2 regions of the Mesorhizobium sp. M0960 genome follow, and region 2 is predicted to be linked to the other one. Evidence: predicted binding sites of a transcription regulator. Region 2 holds the regulator's gene; the other holds the start of a gene.

Region 1 (7,435 bases), on a different contig from region 2:
AAGCCTGCCGCATTGGCGACGCCGCATGAGGCGATGGCGCTCGGCATCAATGCCGTGCATCAGGAAGTCGTCCTGTGCCGCCATCTCACCGTCGCCGCCAACATGTTCCTCGGCGAGGAGGATTCCCGTTTCGGTATCCTGCTGCAGCGGGCGATGGTCAGGCAGGCGCAGAAGATCATCGACGATCTCGGCTTCGACCTGCCGGCGCATGTCAAGCTGGGTGACCTGACCATCGGTCAGCAGCAGTTGATCGCCGCCGCCCGCGCCACCGTGCGCGGCACCAAATTCCTGATCTTCGACGAACCGACCGCCTACCTCACCCGCAAGGAGGCCGACCAGCTGTTCACGCTGATCCGCCGGCTGAAGGGCGAAGGCGTCACCATCATCTACATCAGCCATCGCATGGAAGAAGTGTTCGAGCTCGCCGACCGCGTCTCGGTGCTGCGCGACGGCACGCTGGTCGGCACCAGGAATATCGCCGAGACCAATGACGCCGAGCTGGTCAAGATGATGATCAACCGCTCGATCGAGCAGGTCTACCACAAGGAGCATTTCACCCCGGGCGCGATGCTTGTAGAAACCAGGAACCTGTCCGGCAAGGGTTTCGAAAATGTCTCGATGTCCGTCCGCGCCGGCGAGATCGTCGGCCTCTACGGGCTGATCGGCGCCGGCCGCAGCGAGTTCGTCACCACGCTCTATGGCCGCCACCGCAAGGCGGCCGGCCAGATCCTCTGGGAGGGCAAGGAGGTCAAGGTCAATTCAGAACATGACGCGATCAGGCTCGGCATGGCGCTGGCCCCGGAAAGCCGCCGCGACCAGGGCCTCTGCCTCAACCTGCCGGTCGGGCTCAACCTCAATCTGCCGATCTACAAGCGCATCTCAAGCAATCTGCTGATCTCCCGCGCGCAGGAAAAAGCCCAGGCCGATCGCCAGATCGCCGACCTGCGCATCAAGACGCCGACGCGAAGTGCGCTGGCCTCCAGCCTGTCCGGCGGCAATCAGCAGAAGATCGTCATCGGCAAATGGCTCGCGCACGGCGCCAAGCTGTTCATCTTCGACGAGCCGACCGTCGGCGTCGATGTCGGCACCAAGGCCGAGATCTACCGCCTGTTTGGCGCGCTGCTATCCAAGGGCGCCGGCATCATCCTGATCTCGTCCTACCTGCCCGAGGTCTATGAGCTCGCCGACACGCTGCATGTGTTCCGGCGCGGCAAGCTGGTGGCCACTCATGGGTTTCGTACCGCTGACCACGAGGAGATCCTCACCCAGGCGCTGGCCGAGAAACAAGAAAGACCGGGAGGACGGATATGAGCACCGAGGCGATCGCTGCCGAAAGGCCGAAACGCAACTACAACGCCCTGTTCGGGCTGACACTGCTGGCACTGCTGGTTCTTTTGTGGATCATCTTGTCGGTGGCGACGCCGAGCTTCGCCTCGGCCAACAACATCTCGAACCTGTTGCGGCAAGGGTCGATGATCGCCATCCTGGCGGTCGGCCAGACCTTCGTCATCATCACCGGCGGCATCGACCTTTCCGTCGGCGCCGTTGTCGGCTTCGCCACCGTCATCGTCGCGATGCTGATCAACGCCGGCACACCGGTTTTCCTAGCCATCCTGATTACCTTGCTGGTCGGCGTCGCCATTGGCATGTTCCATGGCTTCGGCATCGTCAAGATGGGCTTGCCACCCTTCATCATCACCCTGGCGACGCTGACCTCGCTGCGTGGCATCGGCCTGTTGATGACCAACGGCAACTCGATCTCGATCAACAACGACGCCTTCCAGACGTTCTCGCGCAGTTCCTTCGTCGGCGTCCCCAATCTGTTCTGGATGGTGATCCTGGTCGGCATTCCGGCCTACATCTTCCTGCACCACAGCCGCTGGGGCCGCTACCTGTTCTCGGTCGGCTCCAACGCCGAGGCATCGCGTCTGTCGGGCGTCAACGTCCAGCGCACAATCTACATGGCCTATACATTGTCGGGGCTGTGTGCGGCCTTCGTCGGCGTGCTGCTCGCGTCGCGCATCGGCATCGGCAATCCGACGCAGGCCGAGGGCTGGGAATTGCAGGCGATCGCTTCTTCGGTGATCGGCGGCACGTCGCTGTTCGGCGCTGTCGGCTCCGTGCACGGGCCGCTGCTCGGCGCCTTCATCCTTGCCACCATCAACAACGGCGCCAATCTGCTCAACGTCAACGCCTTCTGGCAGCGCATCATCACCGGCGTGCTGATCATCGTCATCGTCTATTTCGACGGGCTGCGCCGCCGCGGCAAATAGATCGCCCCTAACAGCCGCCGGCCTCGCAACAGCAGAGCCGGCGGTGCCATGAACCGACTGGATTGAAGCATGAAAGCCGTCGTCTGCCGCTCGCCCGGCGAACTTGTGCTCGAAGATCGCCCGGCGCCTGGCGCGCCGCCCTCGGGCTGGGCGCTGGTCGCGGTCAGTCATGTCGGCATCTGCGGCACCGATTATCACATTTTTGAAGGCAAGCACCCGTTCCTCGCCTATCCCCGCATCATGGGCCATGAAGTCTCGGGGACCGTGCTGGAGACCGGCCAAGGCGTCGATCTGGCAATAGGCGAAGCGGTGATCGTCAATCCCTATCTCGCCTGCGGCAAATGCATCGCCTGCCGGCAAGGCAAGCCGAATTGCTGCGTCAGGATCGAGGTGCTCGGCGTCCATCGCGACGGCGCCATGTGCGAGCAGATCCTGGTGCCGGCGCAAAATCTTTATCCGGCAAACGGCCTGTCGCTGGCCGATGCGGCCGCCGTCGAATTCCTGGCGATCGGGGCGCATGCGGTGCGGCGCTCGCTGGCTCAATCGGGCGCGCGTACCCTGGTCATCGGCGCCGGCCCGATCGGGCTCGGCACGGCGCTGTTCGCCCGCATCGCCGGGCTCGACGTGACGCTGCTCGACATGAGTGCCGAGAGGCTGGGTTTCGCCGAAAGCGAACTCGGCTTCGCGACCCTCAACGGCTCGCAGGGCGCCGCCGCTGATCTGGTGCGGCAGGCGACCGACGGCGATGGTTTTGACGCGGTCTTCGACGCCACCGGCAACACCCAGTCGGTGCAGTCGGCCTTCGCCCATGTCGCGCATGGCGGCACGCTGGTGCTGGTCAGCGTCGTCAAGGACGACATCGCCTTTTCCGATCCCGAATTCCACAAGCGCGAGATGATGCTGATCGGCAGCCGCAACGCTCTGCGCGCCGATTTCGACCATGTCGCCGCTTCAATCCGCAACGGTGCGGTGCCGCTGGCAAAGCTAGTCACCCACCGCACCATGCTTGGCGAGACGCCGCGCGACCTCGCCCGCTGGGCACATGAGAAATCCGGGCTGATCAAGGCGGTCATCCAGGTCGGATGATACAACGATAGCCGCGTCTCAAAGCGCCGACAGTTTGAGTTCGATCCGCTCGGCCGGGAAGCGCGACTCCGAAAACTGGATCGGCTGACCGTCGGGCGTGACGTTGACGGCGACCGTCACCAGCACGATGGCGCCGGGCTGCAGGTCGAGGTCGGCAAGGTCGGCGGCATCGGCATGGCGCGCCGACAGCACGGTCGATTGCCGGAGATAGTCGTCGATGCCGAAACGTGCCAGCGATGCCGTGATCGAACCGGTTTCTGCCATAGCGGCATCGATGCCGGCAAAGCGCCTGGCATCGAACCAGCCGGCAGCGCGGGACACCGGCATTCCATCGGCTTCGCCGCGCGTTTCCAGGCGTATCACATCAGCCCCCTTCGCAAGGCCTAAGCCCTCTGCGACACGACGGTTGGCCGGCTCCACCGACGACGCGAGCAAGGTGATATGCCGCTCTGACGCCTGTCCTTGCAATCCCTCGGAAAAGCGGGTGCGGGCGCCGATCGGATAGGACAGCCGCTTTCGCGACAGCACGAAGGTGCCACGCCCTTGCTCCGCCTTGAGCACACCCTCCTGCACCAGCGCTGCGATAGCGCTGCGCACCGTATGGCGGTTGACGCCATAGCGTTCGGCAAGTGCCACCTCCGGCGGCAGCGCGGCATTCTCGGGAAAATCGCCGACGGCGATCGAGTGCAGGATCTGGTCGGCGATCTGCCGCCATAGCGCGACACCGCTGCGCCGCTCGATGCTGTTGGCTTGCCCGATCATTTCCCGCCCCAATCTTTGCGCCGACCTTTTGGCCCGTGTCACGTACACGTCATAGACACGCGCTAGATAATAGATATAATTTGTATAGTTGTCTATATCAATAGACAAATGCACGCGAACGAGGAGCACCGGCCATGCGAGGACAGGAAGCGCGAGAGCAGGCCGAGCGCAAGGCCGTAATGGCGACGCTGGCGCAATCGGCCGGCGACGACATTGTCCGCCTCTGGGACGAAGCCGGCCTGCCTTGCGAAGCAGAACTTCTACGTGGCCCCGAAGCCGGCCTGGTGACCGTGCGCGGCCGCATTGGCGGTGGCGGCGCGCCGTTCAATGTCGGCGAGGCGACGGTCACCCGCGCCACGGTGCGGCTTGCGTCCGGCCATGTCGGCCACTGCTACGCGCTTGGTCGCGACAAGCAGAAGGCAAAGCTGGCGGCAATCGCCGACGCGCTCTGGCAGGATCCGGCCCACCGCAACGAGGTCGAGACCAGGATCGTCGCGCCCTTGCAAGCCGCACTGGCCAAGGCGCGTGACCAGCGCCGCGCAGAGACGGCGGCGACCAAGGTCGATTTCTTCACCATGGTACGCGGGGAAGACTGATGGACATCGCCACTCAATCCATTGAGGGCGGCTTCGCCGATCCGGTATTCAACGCGCAGACCGTATTCCGCGCCGTCATGGACGCGATGGCGCGGCCGGGCAGCGTGCAGCCGCTGCCGGCCCTCGCCCACCCCCCGGCGCCGCTGTCGGCCATCGCCGGCGCCATTGCTCTGGCGCTGTGCGACAACGACACGCCGCTCTGGCTCGACCCGGCTTTGCAGGGGTCGGCGGCGGTGAAATCCTGGCTTGGCTTCCATACCGGCGCGCCGCTGGCCAACACCCCGGCCGACGCGCATTTCGCGCTGATTGCCACGCCGGCCGAGATGATGGCGCTCGACGGGTTTTCGCAAGGCACCCAGGATTATCCCGATCGTTCGACGACGCTGATCCTTGAGGTCGGCGATCTCGTCTCCGGCGCTCCGCTGCTGCTCGAAGGCCCGGGCATCGAGAAGACGGCGACGATCGCGCCGGCGCAAATGCCGCGTCATTTCGTCGAGCAATGGAAGCAGAACAATCAGCGCTTTCCGCGGGGTGTCGACATCATCCTCGCCACGTCCGACGCAATTGCCTGCCTGCCGCGCACGACGCGCATTAAGACGATGGAGGCGTAGGATGTATGTCGCGGTAAAAGGCGGTGAAGCAGCCATCCGCAACGCCCACAAATTGCTCGCCGACCGCCGGCGCGGCGATCGCTCGGTGCCCGCACTTCGGCTCGACCAGATCGTCGAGCAGCTGGCGCTCGGCGTCGGCCGGGTGATGAGCGAAGGTTCGCTCTACGACAGGGAATTGGCGGCACTCGCCATCGTCCAGGCGCGCGGCGACATGATCGAGGCGATCTTCCTGGTTCGCGCCTATCGCACGACGCTGCCGCGTTTCGGCTATACCAGGGCGATCGAAACCGGCTCGATGCTGGTCGAACGGCGCGTGTCGGCGACCTACAAGGACCTGCCCGGCGGGCAGTTGCTCGGCCCGACTTTCGACTACACCCACCGGTTGCTCGATCCCGAGCTTGCCGCCGGCGGCGAAGTCGCCGAACCGGAGCAGCGTGCAGGCGAAGCGGAGGCGATGCCGCGCGTCGCGGCCATCCTCGCTCGCGAAGGCCTGATCGAGCCCGACGGCGACATGCCCGGGGATCATGTCCCCGGCGACATCACCCGCGAGCCGCTCGAATTCCCGATGGCGCGTGATATCCGCCTGCAGGCGCTGTCGCGCGGTGACGAGGGGTTTCTGCTGGCGCTCGGCTATTCCACCCAGCGCGGCTATGCGCGCAACCATCCTTTCGTCGGCGAGGTTCGTATCGGCGAGGTCGAACTGGAACTGGACGTGCCGGAACTGCCCTTTGCCGTGCCGCTCGGCAGCATCCGCGTCACCGAATGCCAGATGGTCAACCAGTTCAAGGGCTCGGCCAAGGCGCCGCCGCAATTCACCCGCGGGTACGGCCTCGTCTTCGGCCAGAGCGAGCGCAAGGCGATGGCCATGGCGCTATGCGACCGCGCTCTTCGTGCAACCGAATTCGGCGAAGATGTCGTCGCCGCCGCGCAAGACGAAGAGTTCGTCATCTCGCATTCCGACAATGTCCAGGCGACCGGCTTCGTCGAGCATTTGAAGCTGCCACACTATGTTGATTTTCAGGCCGAGCTCGACCTCGTGCGCCGCATGCGCGCCGCGCACGACGCCCGCGAAAACGCCGGCAAGGCCGACGAGAAAAGGCAGGCCGCGGAATGACCGGACAACCGACCGACATCGCCACCTACAACTTCGCCTATCTCGACGAGCAGACCAAGCGGATGATCCGCCGCGCCATCCTCAAGGGCATCGCCATCCCCGGCTATCAGGTGCCGTTCGCCTCGCGCGAGATGCCGATGCCCTATGGCTGGGGCACCGGCGGCGTCCAGGTCACGGCGTCGATCATCGGACCGGACGATGTTCTCAAGGTCATCGACCAGGGCGCCGACGACACCACCAATGCCGTCTCGATCCGCGCCTTCTTCAAGAAGGTCGCCAATGTCGCGGTCACCACCGAGACGGCCAAGGCGACCATCATCCAGACCCGCCATCGCATCCCTGAACATCCGCTGAGTGCCGGTCAGGTGCTGGTCTATCAGGTGCCGATCCCCGAGCCGCTGCGCTTCCTCGAGCCGCGCGAAACGGAGACGCGCAAAATGCATGCGCTTGAGGAATACGGCCTCATGCATGTGAAGCTCTACGAGGACATCGCCAGGCACGGCCGCATCGCCACCACCTATGCCTACCCGGTCAAGGTCGAAGGCCGCTATGTGATGGATCCGTCGCCGACGCCGAAATTCGACAATCCCAAGATGCACCGTTCGCCGGCTCTGCAGTTGTTCGGCGCCGGCCGCGAAAAACGCATCTATGCGCTGCCGCCCTTTACCGAGGTGGTCAGCCTCGACTTCGAGGATCATCCCTTCGAAGTGCAGACCTTCGACCAGCCCTGCGCGCTGTGCGCGGCCGAGAACGTCTATCTCGACGAGGTCATCCTCGACGACCATGGCGGCCACATGTTCGTCTGCTCCGACACCGATTATTGCGAGAAGCGGCGCGCCGAAGGCCACCGCGGCCATCTCGCGCCCGAGACCCATCTTGCCCCAGGAAAAATGGAGCCGGCTGAATGACCGACGAACCGCTGCTGCGCGTTTCGGCGCTGTCCAAATTCTACGGCTCGCGCGTCGGCTGCGAGAACGTCACCTTTGATCTGTG
Region 2 (7,435 bases):
ATTCTTCGCCTGGGCATACGACAAGGGCGACGAGATGGCCGGCGAGCTGGACTACGTTCCGATGCCCGACAAGGTGGTCGAGAGCGTCAAGGCCATGTGGGCCAAGGAAGTCGTCGGCAGCGACGGCAAGCCGCTCTACTCGGCTATGTAATCTCCTCCAGGGAGGGCGTCGACGGCGCCCTCCCTGTTGCCTTCAATCGCGAGGACCCAATGACCATCGCTTCCGATGCCATGCTATCATCTGCAGCCCGGGCCAGGGAAGCTACGGTGCGGCGCTTCGCGCTCACAGACGCCATATTCCGCGGACTCACCCGCGCTTCCGCAATTCTTGTGCTGGTCATCCTCGGTGGTGTCGCAATCTCGCTGTTTGCCGGCTCATGGCAGGCCCTGTCGTCCTTCGGGTTCTCTTTCCTGACGACTGAAAGCTGGAATCCGGTAACGGAAAAATTTGGCGCGCTGGCGCCGATCTACGGCACGCTGGTCACGGCGGCCATCGCCATCCTGATCGCGGTTCCGATCGGCATCGGCATTGCCGTGTTTCTCACCGAACTCTGCCCGCGCCCGCTCAGGCGCCCGATCGGCATAGCGGTCGAGCTGTTGGCCGGCATTCCCTCGATCATCTACGGCATCTGGGGCCTGTTCGTGTTCGCGCCGTTCCTGCAGACGACGATACAGCCCTTCATCATCAACATCTTCCACGGCGTGCCGGGACTATCCAGCCTTTTCGCCGGCCCTCCTTACGGCATCGGCCTTCTGACCTCGGCGCTGATCCTCGCCATCATGGTGCTGCCCTTCATCACCTCGATCACCAAGGACGTCTTCGATACGGTGCCGGCGGTGCTGAAGGAATCGGCCTACGGCATCGGTTGCACGACCTGGGAAGTGACCCGGCGCGTGGTCATTCCCTATACCCGCATCGGTATCATGGGCGGCGTCATGCTTGGCCTCGGCCGCGCGCTCGGCGAAACCATGGCGGTGACCTTCGTCATCGGCAACGCCCACCGCATCAGCGCCTCCCTGTTCGCGCCGGGCACGACCATCTCGGCGACCATCGCGAATGAATTCACCGAGGCCGACGGCGATCTCTACACCTCTTCCCTGGTTTCGCTCGGCCTGATCCTGTTCGTCATCACTTTCCTGATCCTTGCCGCCGCCCGCTATATGCTGATGCGGATCGACGCCCGTACGGGAGCCTGACCGATGTCGACATCCTCATCGCTCCACAGCCGCCGCAAAGCCAGAAATTCGGTGATGATGGCGCTTTGCGTCGTCGCCGCCGGCATCGGGCTTGCCTGGCTGGCGCTCATTCTCGGTGCACTGGTCTATAAGGGCACAGCCGGGCTTTCGTTCGCGGTCTTCACCGAGATGACGCCACCGCCAGGCGAGGCCGGCGGCCTGCTCAATGCAATCGCGGGCAGCCTGCTGATGACGATCATCGCCGTTGTCGTCGGCACGCCGATCGGCGTGCTGGCGGGAACCTACATGGCCGAATATGGGCGTTTCTCGCGCATCACCACCGTCGTGCGCTTCATCAACGACATCCTGTTGTCGGCGCCGTCGATCATCATCGGCTTGTTCGTCTATGAGTTGATGGTGCGGCCAATGGGGCATTTCTCGGCCATAGCCGGCGCCGTTGCGCTTGCCATCCTGGTCATTCCGGTGGTCGTGCGCACCACTGAAGACATGCTCAACCTGGTGCCGAACGCGTTGCGTGAAGCCGGCGCCGCGATCGGCGCGCCGCGCTGGGTGGTGATCCGTTCGGTCGCCTACCGCGCCGCATTGTCCGGCATCGTCACCGGCATATTGCTGGCGATAGCACGCATTTCCGGCGAGACGGCGCCGCTGCTCTTCACCGCGCTCAACAACCAGTTCTGGAGCAGCAATATCAACGCGCCGATGGCCAGCCTGCCGGTGACCATCTTCCAGTTCGCTCTCAGCCCTTACGAGGAATGGCAGCAACTGGCGTGGACCGGCGCACTCATAATCACCCTGACGGTTCTGGGCTTGAGCATCCTCGCCCGCAGCCTTACCGGACGCAGAGAGGACAGATGACACAGATGTTGTCCGCGGACATGACGATGACCGAGACGGTCGCCGAGAAGACGAAGATCGAGGTCAAGAACCTCAACTTCTACTACGGCCAGAGCAAGGCGTTGAAGGACATCACCTTGTCGCTGCCCGAGCGCAGCGTCACTGCCTTCATCGGCCCTTCGGGCTGCGGGAAATCGACGCTGCTGCGTGTGTTCAACCGCATCTACGAACTCTACCCGAAGCAGACAGCCGAGGGCCAGGTGCTGCTCGACGGCAAGAACATTCTCGACCGCTCGCAGGACCTCAATCTCCTGAGGACCAAGATCGGCATGGTGTTCCAGAAGCCGACGCCGTTCCCGATGTCGATCTACGAGAACATCGCCTTCGGCGTCAGGCTTTATGAGAATCTGGGCAAGTCCGAAATGGACGGCCGCGTCGAACAAGCGTTGAAGCGGGCCGCGCTGTGGGGCGAGGTCAAGGACAAGCTCAACGCCAGCGGCTTGAGCCTGTCAGGCGGCCAGCAGCAGCGGCTTTGTATTGCCCGCACCGTGGCGGTGAAGCCGGAAGTCATTCTGCTCGACGAGCCGGCTTCGGCACTCGACCCGCTGTCGACCGCCAAGATCGAGGAACTGATCGACGAATTGCAAGCCGACTACACGATCGTCATCGTCACCCACAACATGCAGCAGGCGGCGCGCGTATCGCGCCAGACCGCCTTCATGTATCTGGGTGAACTGGTAGAGTTCGACCGGACCGAGAAGATCTTCACGTCGCCCCGCGAGAAGCGCACGCAGGATTACATCACCGGCCGCTTCGGCTGAGCCGTTCCGATCACGCATATGAGGACAGGACCATGGGCGAACACACAGTCGCTTCTTTCGACGAGGATCTCGAGCAGATCAGCAAGCTGATCCGCGACATGGCCGACCTCGCCGGTTCGATGGTCGGCGGGGCGACCAAGGCCCTGTTGAATTCTGACAACGTGCTGGCGCAACGCGTCGTTTCCGACGATGCCATCATGGATGCGCGTCAACGCGAACTGGACGACCGCGCCATCACCCTGATCGCCAAGCGCCAGCCGATGGCCCACGATCTGCGCCATGTCGTCGGGGCGATCCGCATGGCCGGCGATCTCGAACGCATCGGCGACCTTGCCAAGAATATCGCCAAGCGTGTGAGTGCGGTCGGCCTTAGCGTCACACCGCGCGACCTATCGCATTCCATCGATGCGATGGCGCAGCTGGTGCTCATCCAGGTGCAGGGCGTCATCGAGGAGTATGCTGCAGGCGATGCGGCCGCGTTGGCCAAGCTACGCGCCGCCGACGAGCGCATCGACGTCAAATATACGTCGGTGTTCCGCGAACTGTTGACCTACATGATGGAAGACCCGCGCAACATCACCGCTTGCACGCATCTGCTGTTCTGCGCCAAGAATCTGGAGCGGATCGGCGACCATGTCACCAACATCGCCGAAAATGCGTATTATGTGCTGACCGGCGAGCAATTGCCGGTCAATCGTCCGAAGCAAGACGAAACGACAATGTCCGCACCGGCGACATGATGGGGGTGCCCAGCCGATGATCGCACCACGCATAATGGTGGTGGAGGACGAGGAGCCGTTGGGTGTGCTGCTCCGCTACAATCTCGAATCCGAAGGCTACCAGGTCGAGGTGGTGACACGCGGCGACGAAGCCGAGATCCGTTTGCAGGAGAATGTGCCCGATCTTCTGGTGCTCGACTGGATGATACCAGCGGTTTCCGGCATCGAGCTCTGCCGCCGGTTGCGGGTGCGCCCCGAAACCGAACGGCTGCCGATCATCATGCTGACCGCGCGCGGCGAGGAGAGCGACCGGGTACGCGGTCTTTCGACCGGCGCCGACGACTATCTGGTCAAACCGTTTTCGACACCGGAATTCATGGCCAGGGTCAAGGCGCTGCTGCGCCGCGCCAAGCCGGAAGTGCTGTCCAGCGTGCTGAAGGTCGGCGACATCGTGCTCGATCGCGAATCGCACAGGGTGTATCGCAAGAAGACCGAGATCCGGCTCGGGCCGACCGAATTCCGGTTGCTCGAATTCATGATGCGGCATCCGGGCCGCGTCTTCTCGCGCAGCCAGTTACTCGATAATGTCTGGGGCGAGACGATCTATATCGACGAACGCACCGTCGACGTGCATGTCGGGCGGCTGCGCAAAGCCGTCAACAACGGCCGCATGCCTGATGTCATCCGCACCATCCGCGGTGCCGGCTACGCGATCAGGGAAGATTGACCCGCCCAGTCAGGCTACGTTCTTTCTGACGCCGGGCCTCATTTGCGCGCCCGGCGCGAAAATCTGCTGGTCGACGAAGCTTAACGCCCGCATTGCACAGCCTTCGCGGATCAGCGGCAATTCGTTCGGCTCGGTATCGAAGGAGATCGAGCCCGAATGCTGGCCGCCGGCGGTCTGGGCGATGGCCTTCCGCAAGGCCGGCTCGATCAGATCAAAGGCGGCGGCACTGGCGCCGACCATTGCGACCGGTGCCGGATCGATCAGCGCGAACAGCGAGCCGAGACCGAAACCCAGCGCTTCGCCGGCCTTGCGGTAGGCTTCGCGTTCCGGCCCGTCCTTCTCGCGCGCCCGAACCACCAGCGCGCGCATGTCGGCGTCGCTGACGTCGGCGACCGGTTGGCTGTCTTCGCTCATCTGCGTGGCGTTGCGCCAGATGGCGTAATTGCCGGCATAGGCCTCGATGCAGCCGCGCCGCCCGCAACGGCAGAGCGCGCCGCCCGGACGATGGATCATGTGGCCAAACTCGCCGCCCGAGGAATGCGTGCCGGTGAACAGCTCGCCCTTCAACACCAGCCCCATGCCGATGCCGTGCGAAAGCAGGATGGCGATGAAGTCGTCGCGATAGCGATCCGGATCGCGCCAGCGCAAAGCCACCGCCATCATATTGCAGTCGTTCTCCACCGTGGCCGCGATGCCGAATTCATCTTCCAGCATGTCGGCAAAGGCGATGTCCGTCTGGGGCGTGATCGGCGACCACAGCATGGCGCGTGCAGGGGAGTCGGTAATTCCCTGAATCGCCAGGGCGATGCGGGCGACACTGCGGACGTCAAGATCTGGATCGTCCAGCCGGCGCCGGACGATGGCCATGCATTCGCGGATCAGTTCGTCGCGCGGCATGGTCAGCGTGTCCAGCCGGCGCTGTTCCTCGGCGACCACCTGCCCCGCATAGTCGATGATGGCGGCCGACAGGAAATTCAGCGACAACACCACGGTCAGCACCGCCGCCGCTTCCGGATTGAGGGCGAGGCCGACCTGCGGACGACCGCGTTTCAACGAAACGGGTTCGCTTGCCTTGCTCTCGGCGAGGATGCCTTCCCGTATCAGGTCGGAGGAGATCGCCGATATGGTCGAATGGCTGAGGCCGGTGGTTGCGGCGATCTCCGTACGCGATGGCTGGCCGGCCCGGCGCACGGCCGAGATCACCATCGCCCGGTTGCGCCGGCGCAAATCGTCATGGCGGATTCCGACCGACATCGTTTTGCTTTCCTCCCGGTTTGCCGCGGCCGCTCATGAACCGGAAGCCGTCGGTAATGCCGACAAATAGTGTCGGATGAGGCAAATAGTGTCAGATGCAGGGGGCGCTGTCATCGTTTATTCCGAAGCTCGAAAAAAGTCGCAGCAACATCAAAATCCATCAGAATCGATGTTGACAGCAGCGGGAGATCGGGCCAGTATTTTTTCGAGGCTCGAAAAAATTAGCGCCTCTAAGCTGGCCTTTGGGGCCAATTGGTCACGCCGTACGCGGCGCAGGGAGGATATGATGAAGAAATTCACGACCGCCATTCTGGCGGGTGTCGCCATGACGCTGGCGCTTGCGTCGGTGGCGCAGGCTAAGGACAAGGTCATCGGCGTTTCCTGGTCGAACTTCCAGGAAGAGCGCTGGAAGACCGACGAAGCCGCAATGAAGGCGGCCATCGAGGCTGCCGGCGACAAGTATATCTCCGCCGACGCACAGTCCAATCCGGGCAAGCAGCTCACCGACGTCGAGAGCCTGATCTCGCAGGGCGCCAACGCACTGATCATCCTGGCGCAGGACGCCTCGGCGATAGGGCCGGCCGTGCAAAAGGCGCTGGACGAAGGTATTCCGGTTGTCGGCTACGACCGGCTGATCGAGAACAAGGACGTCTTTTACCTGACCTTCGACAACAAGGAAGTCGGCCGCATGCAGGCCCGCGACGTGTTCAAGGTGAAGCCGGAAGGCAACTATGTCTTCATCAAGGGCTCGGGCGCCGATCCGAATGCCGATTTCCTTTTTGCCGGTTCGATGGAAGTGCTGAAGGACGCCATCGACAGCGGCAAGATCAAGAATGTCGGCGAGGCCTATACCGACGGCTGGCTGCCGGCCAACGCCCAGAAGAACATGGAACAGTTCCTGACCGCGAACGACAACAAGGTCGATGCGGTGGTCGCCGCTAACGACGGCACTGCCGGCGGCGTCGTCGCCGCACTGACGGCGCAAGGGTTGGCTGGATCGGTTCCGGTCTCGGGCCAGGACGGCGACCACGCCGCGCTGAACCGCATCGCGCTCGGCACACAGACGGTCTCGGTGTGGAAGGACGCGCGCGAGCTCGGCAAGAACGCCGCCGAGATCGCCTCGCAATTGGCCGACGGCAAGCAGATGACCGACATTGCCGGCGTGAAGGATTTCACCACGCCCGGCGGCAACACCGTAAAGTCCCTGTTCCTGACCCCGGTCGCCATCACCAAGGACAACCTCAACGTCGTCATCGACGCCGGCTGGATCAAGAAAGAAGAGGTCTGCGCGGGCGTGGCGGCGGGCGCTGTTCCGGTCTGCAACTGATCCGAGTTTCCGAGAAGTCCGAACGCCGCGGCCGCTTGCCGCGGCGTTTTTTCAAGAAAGAATTGTTTTTCCGCTTCCGGCGGATAACTTCTAGGCTGCTTCCGGCATCCGCGGCAGACGGCAACCCGGCGGGAGAAACATCATGACCGACACGACTTCCAACACGCCGGTCGACAGCTCGACGGCAGACCGGGCGCGGGAATCGGAGGCCGGCGTCGTTGCCCGATTTCTCAAGGCAACCGAACTCGACACGCGCATGCTCGGCATGGTCGGCGCGCTGCTGGTCATCTGGGTCGGGATCCACATACTGTCGGGCGGGCTCTTCCTGACGCCGCGCAATCTCTGGAACCTTTCGGTGCAGACCTCGTCGGTGGCGATCATGGCGACCGGCATGGTGCTGGTCATCGTGATGCGTAACATCGATCTTTCCGTCGGCTCCGTGGAAGGCGTGATCGGCATGGTGATGGGCGTGGCGCAGGCCGAATTCCTCGTCCGCATCATGGGATTTCAGCTTGGCAGCCCCTGGCTGTGGGTCATCGCACTGGCCGCCGGCCTG

Evidence for each region. Region 2 encodes PhoB, which activates phosphate uptake and scavenging genes when phosphate is short. Its sites were predicted from a motif close to TGTCATNNANCTGTCAT; they were not measured.
Region 1: the regulator PhoB is predicted to act here: its motif matches at 4,158-4,174, upstream of phnF (phosphonate metabolism transcriptional regulator PhnF).

Annotation. Positions count from the first base shown of each region.
Region 1 is NZ_JAMYNN010000011.1:64,254-71,688, reverse strand. It holds gene NKH63_RS19975 (sugar ABC transporter ATP-binding protein) at 1-1,311, shown strand, start outside; gene NKH63_RS19970 (ABC transporter permease) at 1,308-2,273, shown strand; gene NKH63_RS19965 (zinc-binding alcohol dehydrogenase family protein) at 2,343-3,359, shown strand; gene phnF (phosphonate metabolism transcriptional regulator PhnF) at 3,378-4,121, opposite strand; gene phnG (phosphonate C-P lyase system protein PhnG) at 4,256-4,717, shown strand; gene phnH (phosphonate C-P lyase system protein PhnH) at 4,717-5,328, shown strand; gene NKH63_RS19945 (carbon-phosphorus lyase complex subunit) at 5,330-6,442, shown strand; gene NKH63_RS19940 (alpha-D-ribose 1-methylphosphonate 5-phosphate C-P-lyase PhnJ) at 6,439-7,350, shown strand; gene phnK (phosphonate C-P lyase system protein PhnK) at 7,347-7,435, shown strand, end outside.
Region 2 is NZ_JAMYNN010000002.1:241,156-248,590, reverse strand. It holds gene pstS (phosphate ABC transporter substrate-binding protein PstS) at 1-151, shown strand, start outside; gene pstC (phosphate ABC transporter permease subunit PstC) at 211-1,197, shown strand; gene pstA (phosphate ABC transporter permease PstA) at 1,201-2,052, shown strand; gene pstB (phosphate ABC transporter ATP-binding protein PstB) at 2,049-2,852, shown strand; gene phoU (phosphate signaling complex protein PhoU) at 2,885-3,592, shown strand; gene phoB (phosphate regulon transcriptional regulator PhoB) at 3,609-4,298, shown strand; gene NKH63_RS06175 (ROK family protein) at 4,308-5,552, opposite strand; gene xylF (D-xylose ABC transporter substrate-binding protein) at 5,839-6,879, shown strand; gene NKH63_RS06165 (sugar ABC transporter permease) at 7,022-7,435, shown strand, end outside.